DNA from 3 places in the Enterobacter sp. JH25 genome. Region 2 is predicted to be linked to each of the others. Evidence: riboswitches for the same ligand, from Rfam matches in the RefSeq annotation. Region 2 holds a riboswitch; each other region holds the start of a gene.
What was found. Region 2 has a riboswitch for thiamine pyrophosphate ahead of thiB (thiamine ABC transporter substrate binding subunit). Riboswitches for the same ligand answer to the same signal wherever they lie in the genome.
Positions count from the first base shown of each region.

Region 1: linked by a shared signal. The riboswitch ahead of thiC (phosphomethylpyrimidine synthase ThiC) and the one ahead of thiB (thiamine ABC transporter substrate binding subunit) in region 2 are both predicted to bind thiamine pyrophosphate.
Region 3: linked by a shared signal. The riboswitch ahead of thiM (hydroxyethylthiazole kinase) and the one ahead of thiB (thiamine ABC transporter substrate binding subunit) in region 2 are both predicted to bind thiamine pyrophosphate.

Region 1 is NZ_CP091319.1:255,122-264,753, reverse strand. It holds gene purD (phosphoribosylamine--glycine ligase) at 1-552, shown strand, start outside; gene L2Y28_RS01305 (DUF1481 domain-containing protein) at 602-1,294, opposite strand; gene hupA (nucleoid-associated protein HU-alpha) at 1,306-1,578, opposite strand; gene L2Y28_RS01295 (YjaG family protein) at 1,765-2,355, opposite strand; gene nfi (deoxyribonuclease V) at 2,397-3,068, opposite strand; gene hemE (uroporphyrinogen decarboxylase) at 3,078-4,142, opposite strand; gene nudC (NAD(+) diphosphatase) at 4,181-4,954, opposite strand; gene L2Y28_RS01275 (Rsd/AlgQ family anti-sigma factor) at 5,050-5,547, shown strand; TPP riboswitch at 5,602-5,711, shown strand; gene thiC (phosphomethylpyrimidine synthase ThiC) at 5,790-7,685, shown strand; gene thiE (thiamine phosphate synthase) at 7,685-8,326, shown strand; gene thiF (thiazole biosynthesis adenylyltransferase ThiF) at 8,313-9,068, shown strand; gene thiS (sulfur carrier protein ThiS) at 9,052-9,252, shown strand; gene thiG (thiazole synthase) at 9,254-9,632, shown strand, end outside.
Region 2 is NZ_CP091319.1:728,873-738,504, forward strand. It holds gene thiP (thiamine/thiamine pyrophosphate ABC transporter permease ThiP) at 1-552, opposite strand, end outside; gene thiB (thiamine ABC transporter substrate binding subunit) at 528-1,511, opposite strand; TPP riboswitch at 1,543-1,643, opposite strand; gene sgrR (HTH-type transcriptional regulator SgrR) at 1,680-3,335, opposite strand; gene sgrT (glucose uptake inhibitor SgrT) at 3,424-3,576, shown strand; gene L2Y28_RS03515 (sugar efflux transporter) at 3,697-4,875, shown strand; gene L2Y28_RS03520 (Hok/Gef family protein) at 5,093-5,245, shown strand; gene leuD (3-isopropylmalate dehydratase small subunit) at 5,336-5,941, opposite strand; gene leuC (3-isopropylmalate dehydratase large subunit) at 5,952-7,352, opposite strand; gene leuB (3-isopropylmalate dehydrogenase) at 7,355-8,446, opposite strand; gene leuA (2-isopropylmalate synthase) at 8,446-9,632, opposite strand, start outside.
Region 3 is NZ_CP091319.1:2,953,560-2,963,191, reverse strand. It holds gene L2Y28_RS14200 (hypothetical protein) at 16-330, shown strand; gene L2Y28_RS14195 (DUF4225 domain-containing protein) at 327-1,133, opposite strand; TPP riboswitch at 1,465-1,562, shown strand; gene thiM (hydroxyethylthiazole kinase) at 1,598-2,368, shown strand; gene thiD (bifunctional hydroxymethylpyrimidine kinase/phosphomethylpyrimidine kinase) at 2,365-3,165, shown strand; gene L2Y28_RS14180 (GntR family transcriptional regulator) at 3,207-3,953, shown strand; gene L2Y28_RS14175 (PfkB family carbohydrate kinase) at 3,927-4,880, opposite strand; gene L2Y28_RS14170 (ADP-ribosylglycohydrolase family protein) at 4,877-5,881, opposite strand; gene L2Y28_RS14165 (nucleoside permease) at 5,878-7,155, opposite strand; gene fbaB (class I fructose-bisphosphate aldolase) at 7,404-8,456, shown strand; gene yegS (lipid kinase YegS) at 8,545-9,444, opposite strand; gene L2Y28_RS14150 (hypothetical protein) at 9,615-9,632, opposite strand, start outside.

The DNA of each region.
Region 1 (9,632 bases), 470 kb from region 2:
ATGGACCGCATCATCTGGCCAACCGTAAAAGGGATGGCGGCGGAAGGCAATACCTACACCGGTTTCCTCTACGCAGGCCTGATGATCGACAAGCAGGGTAACCCGAAGGTGATTGAATTCAACTGCCGCTTCGGCGATCCGGAAACTCAGCCGATCATGCTGCGCATGAAGTCCGATCTGGTTGATCTGTGTCTGGCGGCGTGCGAAGGCAAGCTGAATGAGAAAACTTCCGAGTGGGACGAGCGTGCCTCTTTAGGTGTGGTGATTGCTGCGGGTGGCTATCCGGGTAGCTACAATACCGGGGATGAGATCCACGGCCTGCCGCTGGAAGAGATTGACGGTGCGAAGGTGTTCCACGCCGGTACAAAGCTCTCTGACGATGACCGCGTGCTCACTAATGGTGGACGCGTGCTGTGTGCGACCGCGCTGGGTCATACCGTGGCAGAGGCGCAGAAGCGCGCCTATGCGTTGATGGCGGATATTCACTGGAACGGCAGCTTCAGCCGCCAGGATATCGGCTATCGTGCCATTGCGCGGGAGCAGGGAGAGTAATTTCACACCCTCACCCTAACCCTCTCCCTCAAGGGAGAGGGGACTTAAATCAAAAACTCTTTTCTGTCGGCTGCCAGGTGCAGAAATCTTCGTTCGCCACCAGCAACAGCTGAGAGCCTTCCGGCGCTTCCAGCCATGCCACACTCACCTCCACAGATGAATGCCGCTGACGACGCTGAATGTGTTCGGTTGCCCAGGATTCAAGCTCAGGCTTCACTGTCTGCCCTTCGCAGGTGGTCACCGTGCCGTCGGCATGCCAGCGCCCCTGGCGCAGCACCACGCGGCCCTGACGCAGCGCATCGCTGGTCTGGCGAAGTTGTTCAGCACGGTAGCGGTAGAGGGCGACCTGATCGCTGGAAAGCTGCTGTTTCAGTCCACTGACCTCATGCTGCATAAAGCTCAGCTCGCCGTGGTCGTCAAAACGCACCTTCACGTGTTCGGGAGTCTTACTGTAGATATTCAGTTCAATGAGCGACAGCGCATCGCCCTGCCAGCGGTATTCTGCGGTCGAGGTATTGCCGTTATGCCACGGACTGAACGCGGTAAGCATATGCACTTCATCGCTGGAATCTTTGCGCCAGATCCTGACCGCACCCTGGTTGTCAGCGTAGCCGCTGGCGGTAAACGGGGGGAGTGAGGAATCATGACTACAGGCAGACAGCAACAGTACGCCTGCCAGCGCGAGCGGTCCACGCCAGAATGACAAAAGGGGCGTTGCCGCCCCTTCGTTAAAACTGTTCACTGCCACGCGTCTTACTTAACTGCGTCTTTCAGTGCTTTACCAGAAACAAATGCCGGCACGTTAGCTGCGGCGATTTTGATTTCTTTACCGGTCTGCGGGTTGCGGCCAGTACGCTCAGCGCGGTGGTTCACTTTGAAGGTACCGAAACCAACCAGTTGTACAGCATCGCCTTCTTTCAGAGACTCAGTAATAGCAGCCAGGGTAGATTCCAGAGCAGCTTTAGCCTGCACTTTAGACAGATCAGCCTTGTCCGCAATTACATCAATCAGTTGAGTCTTGTTCATAAGTTATCCTTTCAATGTGTTTATCGCTTGCTAAGCATCGAGTGCGACGAAAATGCCAAAAAAGCACTCTCCTGCATACACGCACCGATAGCCACTTTTTTTCGCCCCCCAAATGTAGACCAGACGGGGGGCGAAAGGGAAGAGTCGAGGAGTGACAAAACAGGCGTTAAATCACGTTTTGTTGTCTCATTGGTTAAAAATTATACCAATATTGCTCTCGCCGGCCTCGCGCAGGTCCGCGCGAAGCCCTTTGATCAGCTCAATATCACGTTCTTCACACTCCGCCAGCAGACGGAAAATTTCCCACTGAATATCCCATTCCTGTTCAACCGCCGGGTTAGCACGCAGCTCTTCGTCGGTCATTTCACGGCCTTCCTGGGTCATTTCCAGCATCGCGACGGTGGTGATGGATGCCTTACTGACTTCAATGGCGTGCTCCAGGGTTTCACCGCTCAGACGGGAGTGGATCAGCTCGCTCAACGCCACACAGGCATCGATAGCCGGGTAGACGCCATACAGGTCGTAATCGTCCGCCGCAGGAATTGCCTCTTCCAGCTTTTCAAGCTGAGAGTCGAAGTTTACCTTTGCGTCTTTGACCGTCAGCGTCTCCCAGATCAAATCCAGGATACGTCGATAAATCTGGCCTTCGCCAAACTCCGTTTGCTTACAGAACGCGGCATAGTTGGGGTACATGCGCTCGCACAGGCAAGCCATAAACGTCACGTGCTGCCAGCTTTCCAGCTTCTCAAGGCGCAGATGAATCGGGTTTTGTAACATGATGATGTCTCGAATCGAAAATTAGCCGCAGTTTACCTGAATCACGGCTGAATTTCCTGCCAACGAATGAATGCCGGACGTGAAGAGGCAACGGCGTCAGCCCAGCGGGTAGGCTCAGGTAAGCGGTAGCCCTTCATACAGCGTTGCACCCACGCCAGGGCGCTGTCCATGCTGACCCGATGCCCGGTTGCGATAAACAGCGGATTGCAGCGCGCTTTACTGCGCCAGACCCACGCCAGCTGCTCGCCTTTATGGATAAGCGGCGCCAGCGCGCCCGGTTCGGCAGAGAGCGGCTCAAACGCGCCGCACAGGCGTTTTTTCGCCACGCCGATGGTCGGCACGTCTACCAGCAGACCAAAGTGGCTGGCAACGCCCAGGCGACGCGGATGGGAGATGCCGTGCCCATCCACAAACAGCAGATCGGGTTTTTGCGAGAGTTGCTCCCACGCGGCCAGCAGCGCGGGATATTCGCGGAAGGAGAGAAAGCCGGGGATATAGGGCATGGTGGTGGCGATACGCGCCACCTTGTACTCCACCAGCTCCAGCGACGGGTATTTCAGCACCACCATCGCCGCTCGCGTTACTTCACCGCCTTGCTCAAACCCGACATCCGCCCCGCCAATGTATCGCGGAGGGTCCGTATCCAGACGATCCTCGCGGATCACCGATGAAGCCAGTTCGATTTGCTGAGCGCGTAGCGACGCGAGATCCATAACCACTCCTTACTTGTGATACTGGGCAGAAAGCCGATGCACCGCCTCCACAAATACGCCAGCGTGTTCTGGCGGTACATCCTGATGAATACCGTGACCGAGGTTGAAGACGTGGCCTTCGCCCTGGCCGAAACCAGACAGTATAGTCGACACTTCTTCTTCGATACGGGCAGGCTGCGCATAGAGCATGGAAGGGTCCATGTTGCCCTGGAGCGCCACTTTATCCCCCACGCGACGACGCGCATCGGCAATATCAGTGGTCCAGTCGAGGCCCAGCGCATCACAGCCGGTGGCCGCCATCGCTTCAAGCCACTGACCGCCGCCTTTCGTAAACAGCGTTACCGGCACGCGACGGCCTTCGTTTTCACGCAGCAGACCATCGACAATTTTGTGCATGTAGTACAGGGAGAACTGCTGATAATCACGCCCGGTCAGCACGCCGCCCCAGGTGTCGAAAATCATCACCGACTGCGCGCCCGCTTTAATCTGCGCGTTGAGATAGAGCGTGACGCTCTTCGCCAGCTTGTCGAGCAGGGCATGCAGGGCCTGCGGCTCTGCGTACATCATCTTTTTGATGACGGTAAAGGCTTTGCTGCTGCCACCTTCCACCATGTAGGTTGCCAGCGTCCACGGACTACCGGAGAAGCCAATCAGCGGCACGTCGCCTTTGAGCTCGCGGCGGATGGTGCGCACGGCGTTCATCACATAGCCCAGCTCGCCTTCCGGATCGGGGATCGGCAGCTTATCAACGTCGGCTTTGTTTTTGATCGGTGAGGTAAAACGCGGCCCCTCGCCGGTTTCGAAATAGAGCCCAAGGCCCATCGCGTCCGGAATGGTAAGAATGTCCGAAAAAAGAATGGCGGCATCGAGCGGGAAGCGGCGCAGCGGCTGGAGCGTCACCTCACAGGCCAGCTCGGCGTTTTTGCACAGCGACATAAAATCGCCCGCCTGCGCACGCGTGGCTTTGTACTCAGGCAGATAGCGTCCCGCCTGGCGCATCATCCACACCGGGGTGACATCAACGGGCTGGCGCAGCAGCGCACGCAGATAACGATCGTTCTTCAGTTCGGTCATTTTGCAGTTCCTTATTGCGTCAGTCCGTCAGTGTAACACTACTCATACTCGGCCCGACACATTGCCACGGTATCTTCTATCAGGCGACGCGCCACCGTTCCCGGCGGGGGCAGCAGCGGTAAATCGTCGTAGCGATACCAGTTCGCCTCCAGCAGCTCTTTCTGATCGATAACAATCTCGCCGCTGTCGTATTCCGCCATAAACGCGGTCATCAGGGACATCGGGAACGGCCACGGCTGCGACGTCACATAGCGCAGGTTTTTCACCTTAATGCCGCTCTCCTCCATCACCTCGCGCGCCACCGCCTGTTCCAGCGTTTCGCCGACTTCCACGAACCCGGCGAGGACGGTGTGAATGCCGTTGCGATGGCGGGTATGCTGCGCCAGCAGGATGGAATCATCACGGCGGATGGCGACAATGATGCACGGTGCGATTTGCGGGTAGTAACGTTCACGGCAGTGGCCGCAGAGCAGCGCCCATTCGGTTTTGCTCGGGTGCATGGTGTGGCCGCAGTAACCGCAGTATTTGTGCGAGCGGTAAAACTCCGCCAGCTGTACGCCGCGCCCCGCCAGCTGGAACAGGCCGACGTCCAGATCCAGCACCTGACGTACGGATCCCATATCCTGACGGCGCGCCTGTTGGATCAACCACACGGGATCGCCCTGCCACTCGCCGATCTTCAGCGCGGACTGGCCCACCAGATCGAACGTTTCCGCGGCACCGTAGGGCAACTCTCCTGAGGGTAGCCATAATTTTTGTTCGTGGCTGACGATCCACCAACCCAGATCTGATTTTTCAATAATACGATCCATATCTATTGCACTACCTTCGCTTCACTGACATGTTGTTAGCATTGTGGTTACATTTTGGATAAGCAGATCCCATTTTAAACCTTATGGAGTCGACCATGTTAAACCAGCTGGAAAGCCTGACTGAGCGCGTTGGAGGAAGTAACACCCTGGTGGATCGCTGGCTACATGTGCGCAAGCATCTCCTTGTGGCGTATTACAATCTGGTTGGTCTTAAGCCTGGCAAAGAATCCTTTATGCGACTCAATGAAAAAGCGCTGGACGACTTTTGTCAGAGCCTGGTCGACTACCTCTCCGACGGCCATTTCAACCTTTATGAACGCATTATCCGCGAAATGGAAGGGACAACGCCGTATTTAGCGGCCAGTAAACTCTGTCCGTTGCTTGAAGCCAACACCCAGCAGATCATGGACTACTACGATTCCACGCTGGAGAACGCTATCGATCACGATAACTATCTTGAGTTTCAGCAGGCGCTTTCCGACCTTGGCGAAGCACTGGAAGAGCGATTCACGCTGGAAGACAAGCTCATCGCCCTCGTGCTGGACAACAACCTGACTATCAGCTCCAGCGATAACGTTGCGCGCCCTGCTTGAGTTCTTAATCGTTAACGAGTAATTTACAACCATTCGCCCCTCTGCGGAGGGGGATTTTTCTTGTCGGAGTGCCCAGTGTGAAAGCACGGGCTGAGACCGTTAATTCGGGATCCGCGGAACCTGATCAGGTTAATACCTGCGAAGGGAACAAGAGTCACACTGCTGTTGTATCGCCTTCGGGCGATCTTCTCTTGCTTCATCCGTCGTCTGACAAGCCATGTCCTTCACATCTGGAATGAGCTATGTCTACAACAAAACTGACCCGCCGCGAACAGCGCGAACACGCACAACGCTTCATCGACACCCTGGAAGGCACCGCTTTCCCGAACTCAACGCGCATCTACATCACCGGTTCACAGGCCGATATCCGCGTGCCGATGCGCGAAATCCAGCTCAGCCCGACGCATATCGGCGGCAGCAAAGAGCACCCGCAGTTTGAAGACAACGAAGCCGTGCCGGTGTATGACACCTCCGGCCCGTACGGCGATCCTGATGTTGCTATCAACGTGCAGCAGGGTCTGGCAAAGCTTCGCCAGCCGTGGATTGATGCCCGTAACGACTGCGAAGAACTGAGCGTGCGCAGCTCGGCGTACACCAACGCGCGCCTGGCCGACGACGGTCTGGATGAGCTGCGCTTTACTGGCCTGCTGACGCCAAAACGCGCTAAAGCGGGCAAATGCGTAACCCAGTTGCACTACGCGCGACAGGGTATCGTCACGCCGGAGATGGAGTTCATCGCCATCCGCGAAAACATGGGCCGCGAGCGCATTCGCAGCGAAGTGCTGCGCCACCAGCATCCGGGTGAAGGGTTTGGCGCTCGCCTGCCGGAGAACATCACGCCGGAATTCGTGCGTGATGAAGTAGCCGCCGGGCGCGCGATTATTCCCGCCAACATCAACCACCCGGAATCCGAGCCGATGATTATCGGCCGCAACTTCCTGGTGAAGGTCAACGCCAACATCGGCAACTCTGCCGTCACCTCTTCCATCGAAGAAGAGGTGGAAAAGCTGGTCTGGTCAACGCGCTGGGGCGCGGACACGGTGATGGACCTCTCCACCGGCCGTTACATTCACGAAACCCGCGAATGGATCCTGCGTAACAGCCCGGTGCCGATTGGCACCGTCCCGATTTATCAGGCGCTGGAGAAGGTAAACGGTATCGCCGAAAACCTCACCTGGGAAGCGTTCCGCGACACGCTGCTGGAGCAGGCGGAACAGGGCGTGGACTACTTCACCATTCACGCGGGCGTGCTGCTGCGCTACGTGCCGATGACGGCGAAACGTCTGACCGGTATCGTCTCACGCGGCGGTTCGATTATGGCGAAATGGTGCCTTTCCCATCATCAGGAAAACTTCCTCTACGAGCACTTCCGCGAAATCTGCGAGATCTGCGCCGCTTATGACGTTTCTCTGTCGCTGGGCGACGGCCTGCGTCCTGGCTCCATCCGTGACGCGAACGACGAGGCGCAGTTTGCCGAGCTGCACACGCTGGGCGAGCTGACCAAAATCGCCTGGGAGTACGATGTGCAGGTGATGATTGAAGGCCCGGGCCATGTACCGATGCAGATGATCCGCCGCAACATGACCGAGGAGCTGGAGCACTGCCACGAAGCACCGTTCTACACCCTGGGGCCGTTGACCACCGATATTGCGCCGGGCTATGACCACTTCACTTCCGGGATCGGCGCGGCGATGATCGGCTGGTTCGGCTGCGCCATGCTCTGCTACGTGACGCCGAAAGAGCACCTCGGGCTGCCAAACAAAGAGGACGTGAAGCAGGGGCTGATCACCTACAAGATTGCCGCCCACGCGGCGGATCTGGCGAAAGGCCATCCGGGCGCGCAAATTCGCGACAACGCCATGTCCAAAGCGCGCTTTGAATTCCGCTGGGAAGACCAGTTCAACCTGGCGCTGGATCCGTTCACCGCCCGCGCCTACCACGACGAAACCCTGCCGCAGGAATCGGGCAAAGTCGCGCACTTCTGCTCCATGTGTGGGCCGAAGTTCTGCTCGATGAAAATCAGCCAGGAGGTGCGCGACTACGCCGCCGCGCAGACCATTGAAGTCGGCATGGCAGACATGTCCGAAACCTTCCGCGCCAAAGGCGGCGAAATCTACCTCAAAAAGGAGGAGGCGTAATGTACCAGCCCGATTTCCCACCTGTCCCCTTCCGCTTAGGGCTTTACCCGGTGGTGGACAGCGTGGCGTGGATAGAGCGCTTGCTGGAGGCAGGCGTTCGCACCCTCCAGCTGCGCATCAAGGATAAACGCGACGAAGAGGTGGAGGCCGACGTGGCCGCCGCTATCGCGCTGGGACGTCGCTACCACGCCCGCCTGTTTATCAACGACTACTGGCGGCTGGCGGTTAAACACCAGGCGTACGGCGTGCATCTGGGACAGGAAGATCTGGAAACGACCGATCTCAACGCAATCCGTGACGCCGGTCTGCGGCTGGGCGTTTCCACCCACGATGATATGGAGATCGACGTGGCGCTGGCGGCCCGCCCCTCCTACATCGCCCTCGGCCACGTTTTCCCGACGCAAACCAAACAGATGCCGTCTGCCCCACAGGGTTTGGCTCAGCTGGCAGCCCACGTTAAGCGCCTTGCCGATTACCCCACCGTCGCCATCGGCGGGATCAGCCTTGAACGTGCGCCCGCCGTGCTGGAAACCGGCGTCGGCAGTATCGCCGTCGTCAGCGCTATCACCCAGGCCGCAGACTGGCAGGCCGCCACCGCACGGCTTTTACAACTGGCAGGAGCAGGCGATGAAAGATCGTGATTTTATGCGCTACAGCCGCCAGATCCTGCTGGAGGATATCGCCATTGACGGGCAGCAAAAGCTGCTCGCCAGCCGGGTACTGATTGTCGGTTTGGGTGGCTTGGGCGCGCCCGCCGCGCTGTATCTGGCCGGCGCGGGAGTGGGAACGCTGGTACTGGCCGATGACGATGAGGTACACCTCAGCAACCTGCAACGGCAAATCCTCTTCACGACAGAAGATGTTAACCAGCCTAAAGCACAGGTTACGCGCAAGCGGCTGAACCAGCTTAACCCCGATATTGAACTGGTGGCGCTCCAGACGCGGCTGAGCGGAGAAGATCTGCAACGCGAAGTTGCCCTTGCCGACGTGGTGCTGGACTGCACGGACAATATGGCGACGCGTCAGGCCATTAATGCGGCCTGTGTTGCACAGAACACGCCGCTGATCACCGCCAGCGCGGTCGGTTTCGGCGGGCAGATAATGGTGCTTACGCCGCCGTGGGCGCAGGGCTGCTACCGCTGCCTGTGGCCGGACGAGGCTGAACCGGAGCGTAACTGCCGCACGGCTGGCATTCTTGGGCCGGTAGTGGGCGTGATGGGTACCCTTCAGGCGCTGGAAGCCATCAAGTTGCTCAGCGGCATGGAAACAGAGCACAACACGCTCCGGCTGTTCGACGCCCGTTCCAGCGGCTGGCGCCATCTGGCGTTAAACCGCGCCAACCGCTGCCCGGTATGCGGAGGCCGCGATGCGCATTCTGTTTAACGATGAGCCGATGACGTGCGACGACGATCTCACCGTTGCCGCCCTGCTCGACACGCTGCGCCAGCTGAAGCCGGGAACGGCGCTGGCGCTCAATCAACAAATCCTGCCGCGCGAGCGGTGGGAACATCAGCAGGTCAATGAAGGCGACCAGATCCTGCTGTTTCAGGTTATCGCAGGGGGCTGAGATGTTACGTATTGCCGACAAAGTCTTTGATTCACATCTGTTTACCGGAACCGGAAAATTCGCCTCCCCGCAGCTAATGGTGGATGCTATTCGTGAAAGCGGCAGCCAGCTGGTGACGCTGGCGATGAAGCGCGTGGATCTGCGTCAGCACAACGATGCCATACTTGCGCCGTTACTGGAGGCAGGCGTGACGCTCTTACCCAATACCTCCGGTGCGAAAACGGCCGAGGAAGCAATTTTCGCTGCGCATCTGGCCCGGGAAGCGCTCGGCACCTGCTGGCTGAAGCTGGAAATTCATCCGGACGCCCGCTGGCTGTTGCCCGATCCGATCGAAACCCTGAAAGCGGCAGAGACGCTGGTGCAGCAGGGATTCACCGTTC
Region 2 (9,632 bases):
GAAGAACGACCAGCCGCGCATGCCAAGCTGGGCGGCAATCTGACGCTGCTCACCGGGAATGTTTTCCAGCGCCTGTAAAAAGAGGCGCGTGGCCATCGGCATATTGAAAAAAATATGCGCCAGCAGAATGCCTTTCAGGCCGTATGGCGAGAAGGTCCATTCCAGACCAAGCAGGTTGAAAAGGAATGCCAGCCATCCCTGCCGACCATAGACGCTCAGAATGCCGAACACCGCCACCAGCACGGGCAGGATCAGCGTCATCGCGCACAGCCGCAGCAGGGCAAGCCTGCCGGGGAAACGTCTGCGATAGAGGGCGCGCGCGAGGAAAATGGCCGGGAGCGTCGACAGCAGCGCGGAAAGAAACGCCTGCCAGAAGGAGAAACGGATGACGTGCCAGAGATAGCTGTCGTGCCAGAGGGCAAGCAGATCGCTCTCTGGCGCGTTAAACCACAGCGCAAGGAATGCACCCAGGCTGACGACCACCATCAGTATAGCGGCGAGCAGCCCGGGAACTAACCAGCCGGGGATCAGCGGCTGACGGCGCGTTGCCATTCACTTATCCATGCGGCGCGCTGGGTGGCAACCTGCTGCGGCGTAAATTCCAGGGAGGTTTGCGGTTTGTTCAGCTGCTCAAAACCTGCCGGCAGCGCAACATCAGTGACCGGGTACATCCAGTTTCCTGTCGGAATAGCATTCTGGAATGCCGGTGAAACCATAAACTTCAGGAATTTCTCGGCGAGCTCCGGCTGTTTGCTCGCGGCGGTGCGGGCGGCCACTTCCACCTGCAAATAATGCCCTTCAGCAAAGTTCGCGGCAGCGTAGTTGTCTTTCTTCTCGGCGATAATGTGGTAGGCCGGAGAAGTCGTGTAGCTCAGCACAAGGTCGCTTTCGCCTTTCAGGAACAGGCCGTAGGCTTCGCTCCAGCCTTTGGTGACGGTAACGGTTTTCGCAGCCAGTTTCTGCCACGCCTCAGGCGTTTTGTCGCCATAGACTTTCTGCATCCACAACAGCAGCCCCAGACCCGGCGTGCTGGTGCGCGGATCTTCATAAATCACGCGCCACTTCTGATCGCTTTCGACCAGCTCTTTCAGGCTTTTGGGCGGATTCTTCAGCTTGTTTTTATCGTAGACAAACGCAAAGTAACCGTAATCAAAGGGAACGAAGGTGTCGTTTTTCCAGCCGCCCGGCACGTTGACGGCATCTGCCGCCACGCCGCTTTTGGCGAACAGTCTGGTTTGAGTGGCGGCTTGCAGCAGGTTGTTATCCAGCCCGAGCACCACGTCGGCTTTGCTGTTTTTGCCTTCCATACGCAGCCGGTTAAGCAGAGAGACACCATCTTCCAGTGCCACGAATTTCAGCTCGCAGTTGCAGTCGGCTTCAAAGGCTTTTTTCACCGCCGGGCCGGGGCCCCAGTCGGCGGAGAAGGAGTCGTAGGTGTAGACCGTCAGGACAGGCTTAGCAAAAACAGGCAGCGCAAACAGCGCCAGCAGAGGAAGAACGTTTTTTAACACTTTGCACCTCAGGGTTGAGTGGCAAAGGATTTTGAGAGACAGCCTCAAATCCCTTCGCCGGCGTTATCCGGATCAGGTTCGACGGGTATTATCTCAGCGCACATCAGTGATGCAGCACCCCGTTGAGAACGGCGCTATTGTAATGATTTGGTGAATATTACGAAAGCGTTATGGCTCCGGCGGCGCAAACCACGCGGATTTAAAATCAAACCAGCCCAGGGTATTCATTCGCAGGCCGCGCATGCTGCGCTGACCCTGGATCAGCAGCCAGTGGTGAATCAGCGGTACGATCGTCTGCCCGGCCAGCAGCTCCTGACACCAGGCGGCCAGATCCATTTCTCCTGCCCGCCACCGTGCGGCGTCTCGCTGCCAGTCCCGATTGATACAGTGCTGAATCAGGGGCACTTCATACAGGTGAGAGAAGAGCGAAAAATCAAGCGGCAGCGTGAAGTTCGCACTGTTGAGCCAGATATCGCTGATAACATCTCCACGGTGCCATTCATCATAGTCCACTTCCTGTATCGCCAGCGTCACGCCCTCGGCTGCCAGCAGCTTACTCATGATCCTTGCGATAAACCGGTGTTCAATGTGATCGCGATAGTAGCTGAGGGTGATGGTCTCCAGTCCGGCAGGTTTTTCACTGCGTACTGGCTGCGCATGGTGCCAGCGCGGAAGCAGGCCATAGGCCGGGAACCACCAGGTCTGGTATTGCTCCTCTGCGTGATAAATCAGGTTAGCGGGCGCCAGAACATGGCTGATCCACCTGCGTACGTCGTGATTCGCCCCGCGATGGCTGCGGCTATCGAAGAGCAGGTAGTAGCAGCCCTCCTCCAGGCGGCTTTCGAACGCCTTTTCACCGGCTGTTGGCCCTTCCAGCGTCAGGCCTGCGCTCAGCTCTTCGTTGAGATCCGGCAGTACCCAGACGTTGACTTCGTCGATCAGCGCCCTATAGCCAAAGTAATCATCAAAGGCGCGGATCTTCAGCTGATTACTGTTGTTCCGTGAAACGGAGTAGGGGCCCGTACCAATCGGCTGGCTGGAAAAATTGTTCAGGGATCGCCACTCGGCAGGCAGGATCATCGAGGGCACGTAGCCCAGAAGCCACGGAAGCCATTTGTCCGGCTGCGATAGCTCAATATCCAGCGTCCATGCCGTTGGGGAGTGGATCCGCGCGATATGCGAGTAGAGCGGCAGCGTGCGGGCGCGTTCTAAGGAGTCGATAACGTCGCGCATCTCCAGCTCGCGTCCATGGTGGAAATGAATGCCGGGACGTAAAAAGAAGCGCCAGTGCAACGGAGACACCTGTTGCCAGTGATGGGCAATATCCGCTTCCAGTTCCCCGTTTTCCTCATTTATCCGCGTCAGGCCGCTAAAAATCTGCCGGGCCATGTGGGTTTCAGAGCGACGTAACGCCGTACCGGGCAACAGATTTTTCATTGGGCGATAGTAAAGCACTCGCAGAATGTGGCGTCCCTGACGAAAGCTGCGTCCCAGATGCGAGACCAGCATCTGGCGCACGGCGGCTTTGTCGCCCACCAGCTGGACCAGCTGATCGATGCGGTCTTGCTCCAGCAGATCCTCCGCCCGCTGTTGCTGCAACGCCAGGCCGGTATAGAGGAAAGTCAGGCGCGAGCGCTTACCGCGTCCGGCTTCGGCCTCCCAGTTTAGCCAGCCCTGCTGCTGCATGGTGTTAAGGAGGGTACGCATATGACGCCGGGAGCAGTTGAGGAGCTCAGCCAGCTCGTTCAGCGTGGTCTCCTGCGATTGCCCCTCGCAGCACTGCCAGAGGCGGATAAATTGTTGTTGCAGACGACCAGAAGGCATAAAAGAGGAACTCCTGACAAAAAATCAGCAATTTATTAATCCCTATATTAAGCCAATAATCCTTATCGATGAAGCGAGGAGGTAAATTATGAAGAGGTCTACCGCACGTCAGTTTTATCAGCACTATTTTTCAGCGACAAAGGGAGTGTCCTGGCTGGCCCGCCAGTGCGCAGAGCAGCGGCTGAGAATACTGGAAGATCTGATGCAGTGGGACGTTACGAAACCGACCTCTTCTCGCTAACTCGCCTCGATCATGTGTGACTGAGTATTGGTGCTAATCACCCGCCAGCAAAATGTTTTTGCTGGCTTTTTTCGTTTACTATTTCACCCAATTTCGATTCGCTTTCATAAGGACTTGCGCATGCTCTGGTTGATGACGATGGGGCGACGCCTGAACGGCGTGTACGCCGCTTTTATGCTGGTGGCCTTCATGATGGGCGTGGCCGGTGCGCTACAGGCGCCGACGCTGAGCCTGTTTCTCAGTCGTGAGGTTGGGGCGCAGCCATTTTGGGTAGGCCTGTTCTACACCGTCAACGCCATTGCCGGGATCCTCGTCAGCCTGTGGCTGGCGAAACGATCCGACAGCCAGGGCGATCGCCGCAAGCTGATCCTCTTTTGTTGCGCCATGGCCGTGGGCAACGCGTTGCTGTTTGCCTTTAATCGTCACTACCTGACGCTTATCACCTGTGGCGTGCTGTTGGCCTCTCTGGCGAACACCGCCATGCCGCAGCTCTTCGCCCTGGCCCGGGAGTACGCCGACAACTCGGCGCGGGAAGTGGTGATGTTCAGCTCGGTGATGCGTGCGCAGCTCTCTCTCGCATGGGTCATCGGCCCCCCGCTGGCGTTCATGCTGGCGCTGAACTACGGTTTCACCGTCATGTTCACCATCGCCGCGGGAATTTTTGCCATCAGCCTGGCGCTGATAGCCTTTGTGCTGCCATCGGTGGCGCGCGTAGAGCAGGTGACGGACAAGCCCATCACCCAGGTAAGCGGCTGGCAGGATAAAAACGTCCGCATGTTGTTTATCGCCTCCACGCTGATGTGGACCTGCAACACCATGTACATTATCGATATGCCGCTGTGGATCAGCAGCGATCTGGGACTGCCCGACAAGCTCGCGGGGATCCTGATGGGCACCGCTGCCGGGCTGGAGATCCCGGCGATGATTCTGGCGGGTTACTACGTAAAACGTTTCGGAAAGCGTCGGATGATGGTCGTCGCCGTGGCGGCTGGGGTGGTGTTCTACGCGGGGTTAATCCTTTTCCATTCGCGTGAAGCTTTGCTGGCGTTACAGCTATTTAACGCGGTATTTATCGGAATCGTTGCCGGGATCGGCATGCTCTGGTTCCAGGATTTAATGCCGGGGCGAGCAGGCTCCGCGACCACGCTGTTTACTAACAGTATCTCTACCGGCGTGATTCTGGCAGGGGTGATTCAGGGGGCGCTGTCGCAAAGCTATGGACATGCATCCGTGTACTGGGTGATCGCAGCGATTTCGGTCATCACGCTTGTGTTAACGTGCCGGGTTAAAGACGTTTGATTCTGGAAGGCGGCTTCACGAAATGAAACGATTTTCTGACAGGAGCAGAGAAGGCGCATAAAGTGCGTGACGGGTGCTTGAGGCTGTTTGCCTCAGGCTTTCGCAAGAGGCAAACAGTGGAGAGTCCCACATCAAAAAAACTGATGGGGAGACCAACTTCACAACCAACATTGCGAGGTTAGTCTCTTCATTGCCGAAAAGCAATAAGGAGGCTGGAATGCCAAAACGTACTCTGCTGTTAGGTTTGTTTCTGATCTGTACGACGTTGTTGATCTTCACCTGGATGGTGCGTGACTCGCTGTGTGAGCTGCACTTCAGACAGGAGAAAACAGAGCTGGCGGCAGTGTTGGCTTACGAAGCAAAACGTTAGCGGTATTGGCGGGTTTTTTCCCCGCCTCTCCAGAGTGGTTACGCCTCAACGCACCCTTATCAATGGCCCGCGCCCTGCGGGCCATTGCCTTTAGCCCATAAACGCAGGTTGTTTTTTCTCGTAGGTGGAGATAGCCTCTTCGTGCTGCAGCGTCAGGCCAATGCTATCCAGACCGTTCAGCATGCAGTGGCGACGGAACGCATCAATGCTAAAGCTGTAGGTCTTGTCACCGGCTTTCACCACTTCTGCTTCCAGATCCACTTCAAACGACATCCCCGGATTTGCCTGCACCAGCGCAAACAGTTCATCGACCTGTTCGTCACTCAGCGTCACCGGCAGCAGCTGGTTGTTGAAGCTGTTGCCGTAGAAGATATCCGCGAAGCTTGGGGCGATAACCACTTTAAAACCGTAGTCGGTCAATGCCCATGGCGCGTGTTCACGCGACGATCCGCAGCCAAAGTTTTCCCGCGCCAGCAGAATGGAGGCGCCTTTGTATTGCGGAAAGTTCAGGACGAACTCCGGGTTCGGCACTTCGCCTTTATCGTCGAGGAAGCGCCAGTCGTTGAACAGATGCGCCCCAAAACCCGTGCGCGTCACTTTCTGCAAAAACTGTTTAGGAATGATCGCGTCAGTATCGACGTTAGCGGCGTCCAGCGGGACAACACGGCCCGTATGTTGGGTAAATTTCTCTGCCATGATTGTCTCCTTATTTCAGGCTGCGAATATCGGCGAAATGACCGGTGACTGCCGCAGCGGCGGCCATTGCCGGGCTGACCAGGTGGGTGCGCCCACCGCGGCCCTGACGGCCTTCAAAGTTACGGTTGCTGGTGGAGGCACAGCGCTCGCCCGGATTCAGGCGGTCGTTGTTCATCGCCAGACACATGGAGCAGCCGGGCAGGCGCCACTCGAAGCCTGCTTCGATAAAGATCTTATCCAGACCTTCCGCTTCCGCCTGGGCTTTCACCGGACCGGAGCCCGGCACAACCAGCGCCTGCACGCCCGGTGCCACTTTGCGGCCTTTTGCAATTTCTGCCGCAGCGCGTAAATCTTCGATACGGGAGTTAGTGCAGGAGCCGATGAACACTTTATCAATGCTCACGTCGGTCAGCGGTACGCCGGGTTTCAGCCCCATATAGGCCAGCGCCTTTTCCGCACTCGCGCGCTCGACCGGATCGGCGAAGGAAGCCGGGTCAGGAATGCTGTCGTTGACGGAAATGACCTGGCCCGGGTTGGTGCCCCAGGTGACTTGCGGGGCGATCTCTTCCGCCTGCAACGTCACAACGGTATCAAAAATTGCCCCCTCGTCCGTTTTCAGGGTTTTCCAGTACGCTACCGCGTCGTCAAAATCCTGTCCTTTCGGCGCATGAAGACGCCCCTTCACATAGTTGAAGGTGGTGTCGTCTGGGGCCACCAGGCCTGCTTTGGCACCCATCTCAATGGCCATGTTGCACAGGGTCATACGACCTTCCATGCTCAGCGCCTGAATAGCGTCGCCGCAGAACTCAACGACGTGACCGGTACCGCCTGCGCTGCCGGTTTTGCCGATAATCGCCAGCACGATATCTTTCGCGGTGATACCCGGCGCGGCTTTCCCCTTCACTTCAATCTTCATGGTTTTGGCGCGGCCCTGCTTCAGGGTCTGCGTCGCCAGAACGTGTTCCACTTCAGAGGTGCCAATCCCGAACGCCAGGGCGCCAAATGCGCCGTGCGTCGCGGTGTGGGAGTCGCCGCAGACAATGGTCATGCCCGGCAGGGTAATACCCTGTTCAGGCCCCATTACGTGGACGATGCCCTGATAGGGGTGGTTCAGATCGTACAGCTCCACGCCAAACTCGTTACAGTTCTTAATCAGCTCCTGCATCTGGATACGCGCCATCTCGCCAGATGCATTAATGTCTTTGGTCTGGGTGGAAACGTTGTGATCCATCGTGGCAAAGGTTTTACCCGGCTGACGCACCGGGCGCTTGTGCGCACGCAGGCCGTCAAATGCCTGAGGAGACGTCACTTCGTGTACCAGATGACGGTCGATGTACAACAGTGGGGTTTCGTCTGGCGTCTCGTAAACAACGTGCGCATCAAACAACTTCTCATATAACGTCTTAGCCATGATTACACCCCTTCAGCGACATAGCGGGCAATGATGTCGCCCATTTCATCGGTACTGACTGCCGCCGTGCCGCGTGCTAAATCACCGGTACGGACGCCTTCTTCTAACGCCCGGTTAATGGCGTTTTCAATTGCGGTTGCTGCATCGCCTGCATCCAGGCTGTAGCGCAGCAGCAGAGCCAGGGAGAGGATCTGCGCAATCGGGTTGGCGATGTTTTTGCCTGCGATATCCGGCGCGGAGCCCCCCGCCGGTTCGTACAGGCCAAAGCCTTCTTCGTTCAGGCTGGCGGAGGGCAGCATGCCCATGGAGCCAGTGATCATGGCGCATTCATCCGAGAGAATATCGCCGAACAGGTTGGAGCACAGCAACACGTCAAACTGAGACGGATCTTTGATCAGCTGCATCGTTGCGTTGTCGATATACATATGCGACAGCGCAACGTCCGGGTACTGCTTAGCGACTTCACTGACGATTTCGCGCCACAAAATGGAAGACTGGAGCACGTTCGCTTTATCAATAGAGGTCACTTTACGGCGGCGTTTGCGCGCTGACTCAAACGCGATATGGGCGATACGTTCAATTTCAAAACGGTGATAGACCTCGGTATCAAACGCTTTCTCATGCTGACCGCTGCCTTCGCGACCTTTTGGCTGACCGAAGTAGATGCCGCCGGTCAGCTCACGCACGCACAGGATATCGAAACCGTTGGCCGCGATATCCGCGCGCAGCGGGCAAAACTCTTCCAGCCCCGGGTACAGCTTCGCCGGACGCAGGTTGCTGAACAGTTTGAAATGTTTACGCAGCGGCAGCAGCGCACCGCGCTCCGGCTGCTCTGCTGGCGGCAAGTGTTCCCACTTTGGGCCGCCCACGGAGCCAAACAGCACGGCATCGGCATTTTCACAGCCTTCCACAGTGGCTTTCGGCAATGGCGTACCGTGGTTATCAATCGCAATACCGCCCACATCGTAGTGGCTGGTGGTAATTTTCATCGCAAAACGCGAACGAACGGCTTCCAGTACTTTCAGCGCCTGTGCCATCACTTCCGGGCCAATACCGTCACCCGGCAACACAGCAATATGGTAATTCTTCGACATCACACGGTTTCCTTGTTGTTCTCTTTATTCTGAGCTTTGCGTTGCAACTCTTTTTCGACTTCGGCGGCGCGCCAGATGTTATTCAGGACATGCACCATCGCTTTCGCGGAGGATTCGACGATATCTGTCGCCAGACCCACACCGTGGAAGCGGCGACCGTTATAATTGACGACGATATCCACCTGACCCAGGGCGTCTTTACCGTGCCCTTTAGCCGTCAGGTCGTATTTCACCAGCTCTACGTCGTACTCAGTGACGCGGTTAATCGCCTGGTAAATGGCATCCACAGGGCCGTTGCCGTTGGCGGCTTCCGCTTTAATTTCATCCCCGCAGGCCAGCTTCACGGAGGCGGTGGCGATGTCGCTTGAGCCGGACTGGACGTTGAAGTAGTCCAGACGGAAGTGCTCTGGCTCTTCCTGCTGTTTGTTGATGAATGCCAGCGCTTCCAGATCGTAATCGAACACCTGGCCCTTCTTGTCCGCCAGCTTCAGGAAGGCGTCGTACAGCTGATCCATGTTGTAATCGCTGTCCTTGTAGCCCATCTCTTCCATACGGTGCTTCACTGCCGCGCGACCAGAGCGTGAGGTCAGGTTCAACTGAACCTGGTTCAGACCGATGGATTCCGGAGTCATGATTTCGTAGTTTTCACGGTTCTTCAGCACCCCATCCTGGTGGATACCGGAAGAGTGAGCGAACGCGCCCGTACCGACAATCGCTTTGTTGGCCGGGATCGGCATGTTGCAAATCTGGCTGACGGTCTGGCTGGTGCGCCAGATTTCGTTGTGATTGATGCGTGTGTGCACGTCCATGATGTCTTTGCGCACTTTGATCGCCATGATCACTTCTTCCAGCGAACAGTTGCCTGCGCGTTCGCCGATGCCGTTCATCGCGCCTTCTACCTGACGCGCGCCGGCGTGCACCGCCGCGATAGCATTGCCAACGGCCAGACCCAGGTCATCGTGGGTGTGTACAGAGATAATGGCTTTATCAATATTTGGTACGCGGTCATACAGACCAGTAATGATGTTGGCAAACTCAAACGGCATGGTGTAGCCGACGGTATCCGGGATGTTGATGGTTCTGGCTCCGGCATTAATAGCGGCTTCCACTACACGGGCCAAATCGTCAATCGGCGTGCGGCCTGCATCTTCACAGGAAAATTCCACGTCGTCAGTGTAGTTACGCG
Region 3 (9,632 bases), 2.2 Mb from region 2:
ATGCTGAGAGATAATATGGATGTTACAGAAGACGCCTTACTACGTTCTGGCTTTACTCAGTCTGATGTACAGAAGATAAAAAACAACGTTGAAAGCTATGGCGGCACGTTGGGAGAGGCGATTCAGGATCTAGCTAATCGATTCAGGATAGTTCTTTGGATCTTTTGCGCTTTCACAGCAATGTTTATCTGGGTAATTATTTCAAATGAAATAGAATACGTCATATCAACCGGGATCGGTTTATTCATAGCAATGCTGATTGCTGTTTTTGTTCAACCGCCAGTCCTTTCTTACAAATCCTGGCGGTTCTGGAGAAAATACAGGGGCTAATGATTCGGTGATTCGGTGGAAAGCAGGTCAAAAATAACCTTAGCCTTGATACCGTAGCCTACTATTTTCATAGTTAACTTGGGGCGGCTCATTGTGTTGACTTGACGGTAGTAATCGTGGGGAAGCCAACGGAACAATCGCCAGGCACCTGCTTTTCGCGCTAATCCAACAATGCTGTAGATGTTTGCGCTTAGTGTTAGAGTGTTATAAAAAGCCAGACCAGATTCAGCCTTAAACCCCATAAACTGAGCAATATTAATCACTTTGTCAGCGACCACACCTTCAGAGTTAGATTGTCCTTCAGATAAAAATTTATTCACTTCTTTAGTTATACCGTTAGCGCCATCTGCAACTAAGAGTGCACCAGCGAGGACTCCAATAGGGGTCATCGTCGAGATCATGATCATTCCGCCGTAGAAAACCATCCCTGAAAGCACCACATTCACAGCCGAAATCACATACCCGACTATCTTGTTATTTTCCCTGACAAACTCGACCTTTGCATAAAGTTGCGCGGCTCTGGTTCTTAACAGGCGTTCTTGTTCTTGTAGATTATCTCTTTCGGCACGCAGATTTTTGATGCATGCAATGCATTCTTCATCGGTTTTGGCCCGTCGTGCAGTTTCAAATTCTTTCTCTACGACCTGCCTTATCTCTTCGACAAACTTGATACGTGTAAGACCATTTTGCAAATAGAATGCTGACAGCCGGTTTGCTGTTTCGACGAGTTTACGGGCTTCCAGATTCACCATTGTATCTGACCATGTTCTGTTCCAGCCCCTGTCGAGCAGCGCGATATCCATTGAAGACTCCTTCCCAAAATGTGTCTGGTCATTTTACGTGCATCCCGGCTTTTTTGTACCTTAAACCGGTATTCCGTAATAGTGGCAAATAGCATTAGTCAGTAATACCGGGGCTGCACTTCCTGCGATCCTCAGTGTACCTGCATATTCTTATACTCGAGACGGCTTGAGTCTAAGAAAGGGATGGATACTTGTGTCACACAAACTGTCACTCATCCTGTCACTCACGGCTCTAAAGGGCCGCTTTCGCCGTTTACAAGTCTTCCCGCTGGCATTACTATCCTGACCAGGGATTAATGAGGAGCATTAATCGCAAGATTTTGATTTTGTTTTATTTGACTCGGGGTGCCCTTCTTCGTTGAAGGCTGAGAAATACCCGTATTACCTGATCTGGATAATGCCAGCGTAGGGAAGTCAGATGCCTACCCGGTCATCGCTTCTTTCCGCACGGCAGGAGCGAAACCATGCAGCCTGACCTGCTCGACTCACACGTTTTACATCAATTCCGAACCCGTTCCCCGCTCACGCACTGTATGACCAACGATGTCGTGCAGACCTTCACCGCCAACGTTCTGCTCGCGCTCGGTGCTTCCCCGGCAATGGTGATCGAAGCCGAGGAAGCGGAACAGTTTGCCGCGCTTGCCGATGCCCTGCTCGTCAACGTTGGCACGCTCACCGCGCCGCGCGCCCAGTCGATGCGTCGGGCTATTGAGAGCGCGGTAGCCGCGGGCACACCCTGGGTTCTGGACCCCGTCGCGGTTGGCGCGCTGGCGTTCCGCACCCGTTTTTGCCAGCAAATATTATCCCTTAAACCTGCGGCCATTCGTGGCAACGCCTCCGAAATCCTCGCCCTTGCCGGAATGAGTGCGGGCGGACGTGGGGTCGATTCCACCGATACGGCAGCGAGCGCGTTGACCGCTGCGCAGGTGCTTGCCCGCCAGACCCACGCCGTTGTAGTCGTCACAGGGGAAGTGGATCACATCACCGACGGCCAGCGAACCCGTACGGTCGCGGGCGGCGACCCGCTGATGACCCGCGTGGTAGGAACTGGCTGTGCGCTCTCGGCGGTCGTCGCCGCCTGCTGCTCGCTGCCTGGCGACAGGCTTGATAACGCGGCGGCAGCCTGCGGCTTTATGAAGCGCGCAGGGTCAGTTGCCCTGACTCAAAGCCGGGGGCCCGGCAGCTTTGTCTCCGCGTTTCTGGACGCGCTTTACGCGCTGGAGGAACAGGTATGACGCGCATTAATGCCCTGACTATTGCGGGTACCGATCCCAGCGGCGGAGCGGGGATCCAGGCAGACCTGAAAACTTTCTCTGCGCTCGGCGCATACGGGTGCTCGGTTATCACCGCGCTGGTTGCGCAAAACACGCGCGGCGTACAGTCGGTGTATCGCATTGACCCGGATTTTGTCGCCGCGCAGCTGGATTCGGTATTCAGCGACGTACGTATCGACACCACCAAGATCGGCATGCTGGCAGAGGCGGACATTGTTGAAGCGGTCGCTGAACGTCTCAAACACTACCAGATAAAAAACGTGGTGCTTGATACCGTGATGCTGGCCAAAAGCGGCGATCCGCTGCTCTCCGCCTCGGCTGTCGACACCCTGCGTAAAAAGCTGCTGCCGCAGGTTGCGCTGATCACGCCAAACCTGCCTGAAGCCGCCGCGCTGCTGGATGCGCCACACGCGCAAAACGAACGTGAGATGAAAGAGCAGGGGAATGCGCTGCTGGCGATGGGGTGTCGCGCGGTGCTGATGAAAGGCGGCCATCTTGATGATGCAGAAAGCCCGGACTGGCTTTTCACCCACGATGGCACGCAACGTTTCACCGCGCCACGTGTCCAGACCAAAAACACCCACGGCACGGGCTGTACGCTCTCGGCGGCGCTGGCGGCGCTGCGTCCTCGTCACGCCGCATGGGCGGATACGGTGCAGGAGGCGAAGGTCTGGCTCTCGGGCGCGCTGGCAAAAGCCGATTCTCTGGAAGTGGGTCACGGTATTGGTCCGGTTCACCATTTTCATGCATGGTGGTAAGCCGTATACTGGCATGAAACTCATGCCAGAGAAAAACAGAGATGGAACAAGCGCATACCCGGTTAATTGCTCAACTCAAGGAACGAATTGCCGCACCGGACAACACGCCGCTGTATCTGAAATTTGCCGAAACGGTCAAGAACGCGGTGCGCAGCGGTGTGCTCGCGCACGGTAATATTTTGCCCGGCGAGCGCGATCTGAGCCAGCTGGCCGGAGTGTCGCGTATTACGGTGCGTAAAGCCATGCAGGCGCTGGAAGAGGCTGGCGTCGTTACCCGCGCGCGTGGATACGGGACGCAAATCAACAATATCTTTGAATATTCGCTGAAAGAGGCGCGCGGCTTTTCTCAGCAGGTGGTGCTGCGTGGCAAAACGCCCAACACCCTGTGGGTCAATAAACGCATCGTGAAGTGCCCGGAAGAGATCGCCCGCCATCTTTCCCTTGCGCCGGAAAGCGATGTGTTTTTGCTTAAGCGCATCCGTTACGTGGATGACGATGCGGTATCGATAGAGGAGTCCTGGGTACCGGTAGGATTAATTCCCAACCCGGACGACATTGGCGTCTCGCTTTATGATTACTTCCGCAGCCAGAATATCTTTCCGCAGCGCACCCGTTCCCGCGTCAGCGCCCGGATGCCGGACAGCGAGTTTCAGGCGCATATCAAGATGGACGATAAGATACCGGTGCTGGTGATCAAGCAAGTCGCGCTCGATCAACAGCAGCGGCCAATTGAGTACAGCATCAGCTACTGCCGCAGCGACCTATACGTCTTTGTGTGCGAGGAGTAGGGCCTCGCGCGTGGGGGCGCAGTCTCCACCGCGATGGCTGACTACCCAGGCGGCCACGGCATTGCCAAGCTGCACCGACTCTGGCAGTGACCATCCCGCAGCCAGCCCGGCAAGGGTACCTCCCGCATGGCTGTCACCGGCACCGATGGTATCGACGACGGTAGCAGGAAACGCCGGAACGTGTCCGGAAGCGTCAGCGTTGTACCAGACCGCCCCGTCTTTATCATGGCGTACGATTAGCGCAGCGCCAAACCGTTGCTGCCACTGAGTGCCGAGCTGTTCCACGTTCACGCCAAGCCATTCGGCGGCAAGTTCCGCCTCCTGCCGATTGAGCGAGACAACCGGTTTACGGGCCATAATCCGCGCCATCAGCGGGTCGGGAATATCCGCGATGCGCGGACCGAAATCGATAAAGAGCGTCACATCCTGAAGACGTTCCACCCAGGCCGTCAGCAGCTCGCCGCTGGGCGACGCCAGCTGGTAGCCGGACAAATAGATCAGGCTTTTCTCCGGCACGCTCAACCCATCCAGCCAGCGTTGCTGCCACTGATTCTCCACACCGCTAAACGACATGAAGGTCCGTTCACCATCAGGCTCCACCAGCGCCAGGCACCAGCCGTTATCGCCCGTTTCCGCTTCCACGGCGCTGTGCAGATCCTGCTTCGCCATGGCATTACGGATAATATCGGCCCACACGCCGTGGCCAACGGGAAGCGCGTTTTGCGCTGCAATGCCGAGCCGCTTGAGGGCGATGGCGATATTCAGCGCGCAGCCGCCAATATTCACTCCCTGTTGCTTAAGCTCGATATCACACCCGCGCCAGGGCAGGGCGTAGGCGTCGGCAATCACGTCGATGACCGCCGCGCCGAGCACCGTTACGGGGCGCGTAGCGTGAAGGGTTTCGAGACGGCGGGCAAAAGCACTCATACGCCCTCCCTTTGCTCCCGGAAGTGCAGCAGTTTTTCGCAGTAGCGTCCGAAATCAAGCTGGTTTACGGCATCAAGTTCGCTTTTAAGCGCCGGATCAATGGCCTGTACACCGTGCAGCGCGCCACAGATGGCCGTTGCCATCGCGCCGATAGTGTCCGTATCACCGCCCAGGTTAGCGCATAACACCGCGCAGCGGTTCGGATCGGTGCCCGCGAGTTCGACCATCGCAATCGCCGCCGGAACGGACTCCAGTGTGCTCGTGCCCGCGCCAATAAGCTGATAGATCTGCTCGCTGGCGGTCTCCGTACCGTTGGCTTCGCGCACGGTTTTCAGGGCCAGCTCAATACGAGCGGAAAGCGATGCGCTGAAGGTGGTGGTGTTCGCCTCCTGTGCCGCACGGGCAATACCCGGCAGGGCATCGGCGATGTTCTGCCAGCGCTCGCCGTCGATAGCGCGTGAAACCGCCCACGCGATCACCACCGCACCGGCGATGGCGAGATCCGATTTATGGGTCGGGCTGGAGGCTAACGCAACCTGTTCAACAAAATGTGCCAGACGCGTGGCCGGTAGCAGGCATCCCAGCGGGGAGGCGCGCATCGCCGCCCCGTTGGTGACGCCGTTATTTTCCAGCTCGCTCACCGGCTTGCCGTCACGGATGGCGTTCAGGGCAATTTTGGAGGTTGGGCCGAGCACATTCTTATTGAACGCGTCAAAATCCAGCGCCCAGTCCAGAATATGCTTACCGATAACGTCAGGATTAATTTCCCCGTCGCATTCGATAATCGCGTCGGCCAGGCACAGCGCCATCGACGTATCATCCGTAAATTCGGCCTGATTAAAGTAGCAGGCAGCATTATTCTCAGCCGGGCCGGGTAAGAAACGGTCAATCCAGCCGAAGTGCGCTTTCACCCGCTTGCGCGGCCACAGTTCAGACGGCATCCCCATCGCATCCCCTAACGCCTGCCCGTAAAGAGCACCGAGAATACGGTCTTGTTTCATTTAACTTCCCCTCGTGTCAGCGCGGTATCGCCATCAACCACCTCAATTGCGGTGATCTCTTTATCCGATTCGCGGAAAAACAGCATAAACAGCACGGCAATCACTACAATCATGATTGCACCAAACGTCCACATTCCGGCCCAGTTGAAGGTCAGCCCATTCACCGGCTCTTTATAGGCGAACATTTTTTCCATCATCACGCCGCCGAGACGGTAACCCAGCAGGCTACCAAAGCCCTGACAGCACAGCGTGATCAAGCCCTGCGCTGCGTTGCGCATATGCACGGGCGCTTTTTTATCCACGTAGATGTACGCGGTGACGTAATAGAAGTCATAGCTTACGCCGTGCAGCAGAATGCCGAGGAACAACAGGGCGTAGGTGAAGTATTGTTCGGCGCCGCCGTAAACAAAGAAGCCGTAGCGAATGGCGGCGGTGATCAGGCCCAGCAGCAAGACCTTCTTAATACCAAAGCGTTTGGTAAAGAACGGCAGAGCGAGCATGAAGAAGATTTCAGAGAACTGGCCGAGGGTCATCCAGCCGGTGGCGTTTTTCATCCCCACTTCGGTGAGATAGCCGTTGGCAAAGATGTAGTAGAAAGCCAGCGGCATGGCGAACAGGAATGAGCAGAAGAAGAACACCAGGAAGTTTTTATCGCGCAGCAGGATCAGCGCATCCAGCCCCAGCATCACTTTGATATCCAGCTTGCCGGTGCTCTTCGGCGGGGTATTCGGCAGGAAAAGTGCGAAGACGCCGAGCAGAAGGGAGCTGGCAGCGGTCATCAGCAGCGGGATATTGGTGTCAGAGATGTCGCTATAGCCCATCATCTGCGGCAGGAAGCCGCACGCCAGGCCGGAGGCAATCCAGCCGATGGTGCCCATCACGCGGATGCGCGGGAAATCAGCCTCCACGTCATCGACGTTCGCAAAAGCGATGCTGTTCGTCAGCGCGATGGTCGGCATATAGGTCAGGGAGTAGGCCAGTAACAGCGGGAAGAAGGTGCTGAACTGGGTTTGCTGTGCTGCGAAATACATCAGAATCGCGCCAGCGAACATCAGCACGGCCAGCACTTTCTGGGCGGCGAAGAAACGGTCGGTCAGCGAGCCGACCAGGATAGGAGAGAGGATCGCGGCAATAGCGGTACAGGCATAGGACCAGCCAATTTCCCCGGCGGTAAACCCGCTCTTGCTCAGCCACAGCCACAGCGGCACAAACCACGCGCCCCAGATAAACCATTCAACAAACATCATGAATGACAGTTGGACTTTCGTTTTCATTTTTTAATCCTGCATGTCAGAGGTACGCATGTAACATACCATGTGATAATACCTTTTAAATACCTTTAAGGCGATTGTTTGATCAGTGTAACAAAAATGTTGTACATGAAACGAGCCAGCAGATTGTGCTTAAAAAAGTTGCAAATGGTGGAAAATAGGTTAAGTCGGTACCAGGCTTAGTCTGCCTGCAAAAACGTGGGCTTGGATCACACGCTCCGACATCATGTCGGACATACGGGAGCATCACTATGACTGATATTGCGCAGCTGCTTGGCAAAGACGCCGACAGCCTTTTACAGCATCGTTGTATGACCATTCCAGCCGACCAGCTTTATCTGCCTGGCCATGATTACGTAGACCGCGTCATGGTCGACAATAACCGTCCTCCTGCCGTACTGCGAAACATGCAGACGCTTTATAATACCGGCCGCCTGGGCGGAACCGGGTACCTCTCTATTCTGCCCGTTGACCAGGGCGTTGAACACTCTGCGGGGGCATCGTTTGCCGCGAACCCGCTCTATTTTGATCCGAAAAATATCGTCGAGCTGGCGATTGAGGCGGGCTGTAACTGCGTGGCCTCCACCTACGGCGTGCTGGCCTCCGTGTCGCGTCGCTATGCCCACCGCATTCCGTTCCTCGTTAAGCTGAACCACAACGAAACCCTGAGCTACCCAACCGAATACGACCAGACGCTCTACGCCAGCGTCGAGCAGGCGTTCAATATGGGTGCGGTGGCGGTCGGGGCAACCATCTATTTCGGCTCTGAACAGTCGCGTCGTCAGATAGAAGAGATCTCCGCGGCGTTCGAGCGCGCCCACGAGCTGGGCATGGTAACCGTGCTATGGGCCTATCTGCGTAACGGCTCGTTCAAAAAAGACGGTGTGGATTACCACGTGTCTGCGGATCTGACCGGTCAGGCAAACCACCTTGCGGCGACCATCGGCGCGGACATCGTGAAGCAGAAAATGGCCGAGAATAACGGCGGCTATAAAGCGGTGAACTTTGGCTATACCGACGACCGCGTCTACAGCAAGCTGACCAGCGACAACCCGATCGATCTGGTGCGCTACCAGCTGGCGAACTGCTATATGGGCCGCGCCGGGCTGATTAACTCCGGCGGTGCGGCAGGCGGTGAAACCGATCTGACCGACGCGGTGCGCACGGCGGTGATTAACAAACGCGCTGGCGGCATGGGGCTGATCCTTGGTCGTAAGGCGTTTAAAAAGTCCATGGCCGACGGTGTGAAGCTGATTAATGCGGTTCAGGACGTCTATCTGGACAGTAAGGTCACGATCGCTTAAGTCTTTTCCCCTCACCCTAACCCTCTCCCCAACGGGGAGAGGGGACTGTTCAGTGCATACGGGAAGAGGGCCGCCACCCGGCAACACATCAGCGCAAAAGCTGACAGTCCGGCGGCAACCGGCACTGCAACGCCCCGGGCAACACCTCAATGCGGAATCGCTCGCCGCTGAGCGGCTCTCCGTCGAGGTTAAAGGTCATGCCGTGTGGGGCGATCACCTCAAACCACGCGGATGTGCCGTCGATGATATTGGGGCTCTCCTCTGGCTGCGTCAGCGTCGTAAACAGCGCAGGCAGCAGCCCGTCGCCGGTAAAAATACGCAGCTGTAATTGACCGTCGTTGATCAATGCTTCCGGGCAAAGCTGCTGACCGCCCCCCGCCTGCCGCCCGTTGCCGATACCAATCACCAGCGCGTCGCCCTGCCAGTGGAAGTTTTCACCTTGGATCTCACAGCTGTCGGGCCTGAGCGTGTCCATACGCATCAGACCATGGATGAGATACGAAACGCCGCCCAGCGCGGCCTTCAGTTTTTCCGGCGTTTCGCTGGTAATGCGCGTGCCGAACCCGCCGGTCGCCATATTGATAAAGCAGGTTCTTTCATTCACCTGAGCAATATCGACGGCGGTAGCCTTACCGAGAATGGCCAGCTGTAGCGCTTTGCCTACATCCTCCGGAATACCGGCGCTGGTGGCAAAATCGTTGGCGGTACCGAGCGGTAAAATCCCCATCGCCGGGCGAGCTGCGGCGTTGAGGTCAATGAGCGCACCGGCGATCTCGTTGATCGTTCCGTCGCCGCCGCCGGAAATGATGGTCTGAACACCTAAGCTGATGCCCTCGTCGATGTAGCGCGCCGCATCGCCTTTTTCAAACGTTACCCGCACGTGTATGCATGCTCCGTCTTCACGCAATTCGGTAATCGCCTGGCGCAGCAGATCGTTGCCTGCACTCTTGCCGTTAAGAATTAATAAACTGTCTGGATAGGTTGCCATCCGGGTTGCTCCCTTTTTTAGCTATAGAAAGAGTGTATCCCAGAGAGGGAAAAAGCGGGTAAGAACAGGATGAAAGGCAAAAAATAAGCCCGCGTAAGGGCTTTGAAATCGACTAAAGAACCCCGTAGCGCTTACAGTGCATACTACTGCCGCTCAATTGACTATTGTGGTCAACGTTTGAGGTGTGA